2 linked regions of the Thermosynechococcus vestitus BP-1 genome follow. The main gene of each other region encodes a partner of the protein of the gene in region 2 in a complex. Links are inferred from orthologs where the notes say so. Each region holds a gene or a part of one and is shown on either strand. Other genes may lie near its edges.

Region 1 (3,989 bases), 390 kb from region 2 along the record:
TGCAGGTCTTGGCTGCTGAAACTGGGATCAAAACTGCCCTGAAGACGCAGGGTTGTTCGGTCGGGCGATCGCGCACTCAAGGTGGTGACAAACCGATGACTCGCTCCCCAGTAGTCAAGGGCGGCAGCGACCGTGGTGAGCTTCACATTCGAAGCCACCAAAAAGAGCTTTTCCCCTTGGTGGTTGTAGAGCACCTCGCCACTCCTCAAATCCTCGACCACAATGCCCCACTGTCCCCGTTGCCATTGGGGGTTTTGGATTTCCTGGGCAATCGCGCGGGCCAAGTCTTGGCGGCACAGACCAAAGGCGGCAGGTGAAACCAGCAGGAGAAGAAGACTAGCAGGGGGCAGAAGCCATCGAAGCCATACCATGAGGCACGACGTCCTTGACATAGACGCGATCGCAGCGCTGCGTTTCCACACCCGTGGCTGGGCGATAGCCCGCCTTCTCGTACAAATGCACAGCCGCCCTCATCACTGAGGCGGTTTCAATCCAGATTTTGCGGTAGCCCGCCCCTTGAATGGCTGCCTCGAGATGGTGCAGGAGAAATGTCCCTAGGCCTTGGCCACGCACCCGCGGATGAAGGTACATTTTGCGAATTTCCACAGCCGCTTCACCCCGCTGAATGGGATAGAAAGCAATTGTGCCAACGACTTCCGCCCCTTGCTCCACCACCCAAAATTGTCCACCCCGGCGATGGTAGTACTCTTCCACGTGAACCACATCGGCATCGGCACCCTCGGGTTGCCAAGCAAGGCCAAACTCACTGAGGACATTGGCAATGAGGTGTATGACCGCTAGCCGATCGCGATCGCACCAATGGCGCACCCCACAATCCCCATAGTGAAGAAAAAACGCACTCAAGGACGGCTGCCTCCAGTAGAATGACAGTCCTTTTCCCAGAAAGAGAACCCAGGCAAAAGCATCAAAACCGGTGTGTCTCAACCGTCGTCGTGAAGACCGGCCTTTGTGCCGCCCACTGCAAAAAGAACTGTACTGCCACTCTAACGATTCAGGGAGAGGCTCGCAAGATCATTTGGCTACTGTTTTTATCTTGGTTTTACCTTTGCTGCCGCCGTCACTCCCCTAATCGCCAATCTAGTATAGGAAAAGATGCTGAACAAACGGACGATGCAAGACTTTGGCGTTGTGATTGTCGGCGGTGGTCTAGCAGGCTGTCGGGCTGCTTTGGAAATTTGCCGCCTGGCCCCGGAAACCCCCATTGCCCTTGTGAGCAAAACCCATCCCATTCGTTCCCACTCCGTTGCCGCCCAAGGGGGCATTGCCGCTACCCTCAAAAATGTGGACACCGAAGACTCTTGGGAAAGCCATGCCTTTGATACAGTCAAGGGGTCAGACTTTCTGGCAGATCAGGATGCTGTAGCCATTCTTGCCCAAGAAGCCCCCAGTGTGGTGATTGACCTTGAGCACTTGGGGGTACTCTTTTCGCGTCTGCCCGATGGCCGCATTGCCCAACGTCCCTTTGGCGGTCACACTCACCCGCGCACCTGCTATGCAGCCGACAAAACGGGGCATGCCATTCTCCACGAACTCTACTGCAATCTCCTGAAGTACAATGTCACCTTTTTCAGCGAGTGGTATGTGCTGCGGCTGATTGTCGAGGACCAGCAGGCCAAGGGGGTCGTTGCCTACCACATTGAAACAGGTCAACTGGACATTCTACGGGCACCCGCCATTCTTTTTGCCACAGGGGGCTATGGTCGGGTCTTTAATACCACGTCGAATGATTTTGCCTCCACTGGGGATGGCCTAGGGATGACGGCCCGGGCAGGCTTACCCCTTGAGGATATGGAGTTTGTTCAATTTCACCCGACGGGGTTGTATCCAGCGGGGGTCTTGATTTCTGAGGCGGTGCGCGGCGAAGGGGCTTATCTACTCAATGCCGAGGGGGAACGCTTTATGGCACGCTATGCTCCCAGTCGTATGGAACTGGCTCCCCGTGACATTACCTCGCGGGCGATCGCCATCGAAATTCGCGAAGGGCGGGGCATTCACAGTGACGGTTCTGCGGGTGGGCCCTTTGTCTATCTCGATGTCCGCCACTTGGGTCGGGAAAAAATCATGAATCGCATTCCCTTCTGTTGGGAGGAAGCCCATCGCTTGGCGGGGGTGGATGCGGTGGTAGAGCCGATTCCTGTCCGTCCGACGGTGCACTACTCAATGGGGGGTATTCCTGTCAATCTCAATGGGCAGGTGCGGGCCAATGCCACGGAGATGGTGACCGGCTTCTATGCTGCTGGCGAATGTGCCTGTGTCTCGGTGCATGGTGCCAATCGCTTGGGCAGTAATTCTCTCTTAGAATGTGTCGTCTATGGCCGGCGCACCGGTGCCGCGATCGCTAAGGATTTACCGAGCCTGCCCCGCCCCCAATTGGACCCCCAGTTCTACCTGCAGGCGGCGGCGCGGGAGATACAACACCTCTTTGACCAAGGAGGGGACTTGCGCATTGCCCAACTGCGGCGGCAGGTACAGGATTGTATGACCCAATACTGTGGCGTCTTTCGCACGGCTGACTTCATGGAGAGGGGCTTAGCGGAATTGCAGCGGCTCAAGGCTGCCTATGGCCGAGTTCGCCTTGACGATCGCCAGCGCTATTGGAATACCGAACTGATTGAAGCCTTTGAACTAGCCAACCTACTGATTGTTGCTGAGGTAATCCTCAGGAGTGCCCTTAGCCGCCAAGAAAGTCGTGGTGCCCACTTCCGTGAGGACTATCCCCAGCGGGATGATGTCAACTACCTACGCCATACCCTAGCCACCTATGACAGCGACGGCATCAGAATTGACTATCTGCCCGTCACCATTACCCTGTTTCCCCCCCAAGAGCGCAACTATTAAGCCATGCGACGGTTCCCTGCGACCCCTGCCCTCAACCGTTTTATTATTGGCATCACCCTCTTTGTGCTCATCATGTTGGTGGCGGTGGTGGGCTACACCAGCTTTGGCTGGAACTGGCTCGATGCCCTCTATATGTACGTGATCACGGTCTTTGGCATTGGCTACAGTGAAGTGCGACCCCTGATGACGCCGGCGCAGCGCTTCTTCAACATGATGATCATTGTCGCTGGCAGTGCCGCAACCGTTTATACCATCGGTGCGGTGGTGCAACTGTTTACCGAAGGGGAGATTAAACAGCTCCTAGAGATGCAGCGGGCCAGCCGCGACATTAACAAACTCAACCGCCACGTGATTGTCTGTGGTTTTGGCCGCATTGGCCAGGTGGTGGCTCAGGAATTAACCGCCAGCAAAACCCCCTTTGTGATTTTGGATGTCAATGAACAGCGCATTGATTTAGCCCTACAGTTGGGCTATTTGGCCTATTTGGGAAGTGCGGTGGAGCAGGAAACGCTACAAGTGGTGGGCATTGATCGGGCGATCGCCCTCGCCACGGTGCTGCCCAATGACACGATGAATGTCTTTATTACCCTGACGGCCCGCTCCATGAATCCGAGTTTGCTAATTGTGGCCCGGGCGAATTTAGCCACCACAGAATCGAAGCTACGTATGGCAGGGGCAGATCACATTGTCTTGCCGACAAAAATTGGCGCCAGTCAAATGACAAACCTCATTCGGCGGCCGCGCATTGATTTCCTCGAACAAACGGGCGATCGCGAGACCCTCAACGACCTCTTGAGCCATATTGATGCCCGCCTTGAGGAACTGGAAATTACCCCCGATTACCCTTATGTGGGCACCCGCTTGACGGGACTGGAGGTACGCGGCGAAGGGGCCTTTATCATTGTTGGTTTACGCAAGAGTGATGGCCAATTATTCCCGGCCCGCGCCAATCCCCTTGTGGAAGTGGGGGATACATTGATTTTATTGGGTCATGCCCAAGATGCCCCCAAGGTAATTCGTAAATATACCTACCGCGCCCGCCACCCCCAATGACCAATGAAATGGGATACAAGCTCCATCCTTTTAGGACGGCTTTTTTTGATTTCTAATATATTCCTTAAGCACCTCTA
Region 2 (3,925 bases):
TTCCGATGAATTTTCAGGAAGGCTTAGAATTGAGGGCCGCCCCGGTTGTGGCATCAAACAGATAAAGATGGCTGACCTGCAGCTGGAGAGGGTCACCAATTTGAGGGATTTGGTGACTAGGGGCCAGCCACAGCAGGTCTTGGGGACTCTCCAGGAGTCGACAGCGGACAATGGCTTCGCGGCCTAGGGGTTCAACGAGGGTGGCGATCGCTCCTAAACCCTGCTCGCCGAGGTGCAAATGTTCTGGGCGAATGCCGACGGTGAGGGTCTGTTCACTGTTGAGCGGCCAGGAGGGGGTATCAGGACAGGGCAAGGGCTGCTGTCCTATCCAAAGGCGACTGCTATGCCAGCGAGCGGGCAGTAAATTCATCGGTGGGGTGCCCAAAAATCGCGCCACCATTGTATTAGCCGGTCTCTCATAGAGATCCGCAGGGGTGCCAATTTGCTGAATTTGGCCGCGATCCAGCACCACAATGCGATCGCCAAGCGTCATGGCTTCCACCTGATCGTGGGTGACGTAGAGGGTGGTAATGCCGAGTTGGCGATGTAATTGTTTCAGTTCAGCACGGGTTTGCTCCCGCAGTTGTGCATCGAGGTTGGAGAGGGGTTCATCGAGCAAAAACACTTGGGGCGATCGCGCCAAGGCTCGTCCCAGGGCCACCCGCTGCTGCTGACCACCAGACAGTTGACGTGGTTTGCGCTGCAACAGGGACTCAATCCCCAGTAGCTTAGCCACTTGCAGTACCCGCTGCTGCCGTGCTGTCGGATCAACACCGCGCATTTTCAGACCAAAACCAAGGTTTTCGGCCACCGTCATGTGGGGATAGAGGGCATAGTTCTGAAAGACCATGGCCACATCGCGATCGCGCCCACTGAGGCCGTTGACACAGGTTTTGCCAATATAAATGTCGCCGCTAGTGGGCTGCTCCAAGCCGGCAATGAGCCGCAATAGGGTGGATTTACCACAACCAGACGGCCCAACAATTACCCAAAACTCCCCTGCGGGTACGGTTAAAGATAGGGGACCAATCCCTACTCCCGGCGCAAATCGTCGCGTAACTCCCTCGAGGCGCAGTGTTGCCGTCACAACCTATCGCAGGCCCACCCACGTAAAGAAATCTTCGCCACTCACCCACTCCAGCAGGAGCAGGGCAATAAAGCCAATCATCGCAAAGCGACCATTCATCCGCTCTGCATAGCGCGACCAACCAAATTGGGGGGTCAAATCATCGGGTGTCGGTTCACTCATGGTGTTACGAATGCAAAACAACTTCTTTAGCTTGCCCTAGGGACTTTAGCATTTCATCCCTTTTTTTTTAGCTTCTATTTTAGAGTAGGGCTGTTTTTGCTGTAGGGCGGTGACCACCGCCTTAATTTGTGCTTGACCGGCGGACTTTTCAAATCGCAGGGGAAACTTGCCGCGCCGCAATAACCGCCAACCTAAGGGGACCAGGCTCATAACTCCGCCGACATCTCGAAAGCCATTGCCCACCACCCGTAGGCCAAATTGCCGCTCATCCACCCAGCCACCCTCTTTGACCAGTTCCAAGAGCACTTGACGATGACGCAAAGGACGGTCTTGATTGTGGGTTGCTTCCCCTGAGCGTGCGAGGATCGCCTGCTTGATCTCACTGATGCGATCAAGGGGTTGCACACCCACAGGGCAAACCGTATTGCAATTAAAACAGCGGGTACAGCCCCACACGCCACTGGTGGCGGTGTTGTATTGGTCTAGGCGTTGGTCAGTGTCGCTATCGCGGGTATCAGCCACAAGGCGAGCGGCTTTGGCAAGGGCATGGGGACCGACAAAGGCGGGATTCACTTCCACGGCATTGCAGGCACCGTAGCAGGCACCACAGAGGATACAGTTGCCCGAGGCATTGAGCTTGGCGCGATCGCTGGGGGATTGGAGAAACTCTCGCTCAGGCACTTGCCGTGCTGCTGTACTCACATAGGGATTGACGGCTGAAAGTTTTTGCCAAAAATCGCTCATGTCAACGACAAGGTCTTTGAGGACTGGCAAATTCCCCAAGGGGGCGATCGCAATTTGGTTGGGCACAGGGCTGTTGGCTAGCTCGGCAAGAATACTTTGCTGACAGGCAAGGGCAGAACGACCATTAATCGTCATCGCGCAACTGCCGCAGATGGTGTTGCGACAATTTTTGCGACAGCTAAGACTACCGTCTTGGGATTCCTTGATTTGAATGAGGGCATCCAGGATCGTGAGGGAAGGATCAATCTCTAGTTCAAAGGTTTGCCAGTAGGCGTTCTTGTCGGGCCCTTGGCGACGAATCCTCAACTGAATGGTCATATGCGGCTGTTAGCCCAATCTAGTTTCCAGTCTATACCACGCACTGCGGTCATGACGAAAGTCACCAAATCCCAACTTTCGTTCCTCACCCCAGCCCTCTTAGGGCTTGGGGGAGCCTCTCTTGTGTGACTCTTCAAAGGGGAAAGACGGTGTTATCCCCTCGTGTTAATGATTCATTGGGTAGCCCCTTGGGGGGCTTGACAAGATGCCTCCTGATTTTTTAAGCTAAAAATCTGTTGCGGGTATAGCTCAGTGGTAGAGCGCAACCTTGCCAAGGTTGATGTCGCGCGTTCGAATCGCGTTACCCGCTTTGAAAATGGCAATCAACTGCCTCCTTGGAAAACTGGGAAACGCCTAGCTTTTCTCTAATCAGCATCAGGATGAAAATAGCGGTAAATTCTTGCCGCTAGGCGGGGGCCAACCCCGTTCACCTGTGCCAACTGTTCAGGGGTGGCCATACGGATATAGTCAATGGAGCGGAAGGTGGCGAGGAGTTCCTTTTGACGTTGGTAGCCTAAGCCGGGGATTTGGTCGAGGTGCGATCGCCGTTGGCGTTGGGCACGTTTCTGACGGTGGAAGTTAAGGGCAAAGCGATGGGCCTCATCACGCACGCGGCGCAGTAATTGCACCCCTGGTTGCTCTGGATCTGCAGGGAGAGGTTGGCGTTGATGGGGGAGAAAAATGTCTTCCCGTTGTTTGGCCAAGCTAACAAGGGTGAGTTCCTCTAGGAGCGGCTCCAACACCTGAACCACAGCGGACAGTTGTCCCTTGCCGCCATCAATGAGAATGATATCTGGCCAGTCATCGGGGGTCTCCCCCTGCCCTTCAAGGTAGGGGGCAAAGCGGCGACGCAGAATCTCAGCAAGACTGGCAAAGTCGTCGGAGTGGCCAAGCTTTACCTCGGGATTGCGGATGTTGTAGTGGCGATAGTGCTGCTGGGCGGGCAGGCCATCAATAAAGACAACCCGTGAGGCCACCGCGTCAGACCCCTGAATGTGGGAAATGTCGTAGCCCTCAATGCGGTGGGGGAGGGTGTCAAGGCCAAGGAGCTGGGCTAAATCTTCAAGGGCAGTTTGGGTGCGATCGCTAGCCTGTTGTAGCCGTGCCAATTCTAATTCTGCGTTTCGTTGCACCATGGCAATGAGTTCTGCTTTTGCCTGCCGTTGGGGAACGGTGAGGGTAACGGCGCGGCCTTTCTTTTCACTGAGGTACGTGCGTAGGAAATCTGGTTCGGGGAGAGGATGCTGTAGCAAAATTTCACTGGGAATTTCTACATCCTCCACTTGGGCATAGTGCTCTTCAAGGACCCGCTGCAAAATTGTACCGGCACTGCCGCTTTGGGCATCGGCGACGAAAGCTAAACGCCCCACCAAGCGACCAGCGCGAATTTGAAACAGTTGAATGGCTGCATGGCGATCGCCCACCGCAAGGGCAATGGCATCTCGGGAGACGGTGTCATCGGGCAAGGAAACTTTTTGATCCACGCCTAAATGTTCCAGGCCGCGGATTTGATCTCGCAGTCGGGCTGCCAATTCAAAATTGAGATCTGCTGCCGCTTGGGCCATTTGTGCCTGCAACTGTGCCACCAGTTCTCCCGTGCGTCCCTGGAAGATC

What was found.
Region 1: the proteins of TLL_RS08910 (region 2) and TLL_RS06990 are in contact, whole or in part, in a solved structure (PDB 1NEK), measured with the Escherichia coli proteins. The link is inferred for Thermosynechococcus vestitus BP-1 from one-to-one orthologs.

Annotation. Positions count from the first base shown.
Region 1 is NC_004113.1:1,443,359-1,447,347, forward strand. Bases 503-3,495 are described here. They hold TLL_RS06990 (succinate dehydrogenase/fumarate reductase flavoprotein subunit), read left to right. Parts: upstream 503-1,131; coding sequence 1,132-2,859; downstream 2,860-3,495. Other genes in these bases: TLL_RS06985 (GNAT family N-acetyltransferase), read right to left, coding at 503-864; TLL_RS06995 (potassium channel family protein), read left to right, coding at 2,863-3,495. In the rest of the region: dacB (D-alanyl-D-alanine carboxypeptidase/D-alanyl-D-alanine endopeptidase), read right to left, coding at 1-371; more of TLL_RS06985, read right to left, coding at 337-502; more of TLL_RS06995, read left to right, coding at 3,496-3,912; tnpA (IS200/IS605 family transposase), read right to left, coding at 3,943-3,989. UniProt on the Escherichia coli protein: Two distinct, membrane-bound, FAD-containing enzymes are responsible for the catalysis of fumarate and succinate interconversion; the fumarate reductase is used in anaerobic growth, and the succinate dehydrogenase is used in aerobic growth.
Region 2 is NC_004113.1:1,835,829-1,839,753, reverse strand. The notes cover bases 304-3,232. They hold TLL_RS08910 (succinate dehydrogenase/fumarate reductase iron-sulfur subunit), read right to left. Parts: upstream 2,312-3,232; coding sequence 1,295-2,311; downstream 304-1,294. Other genes in these bases: uvrC (excinuclease ABC subunit UvrC), read right to left, coding at 2,677-3,232; TLL_RS08915 (chlorophyll a/b-binding protein), read right to left, coding at 1,091-1,249; TLL_RS13070 (ABC transporter ATP-binding protein), read right to left, coding at 304-1,087. In the rest of the region: more of TLL_RS13070, read right to left, coding at 14-303; more of uvrC, read right to left, coding at 3,233-3,925. UniProt on the Escherichia coli protein: Two distinct, membrane-bound, FAD-containing enzymes are responsible for the catalysis of fumarate and succinate interconversion; the fumarate reductase is used in anaerobic growth, and the succinate dehydrogenase is used in aerobic growth.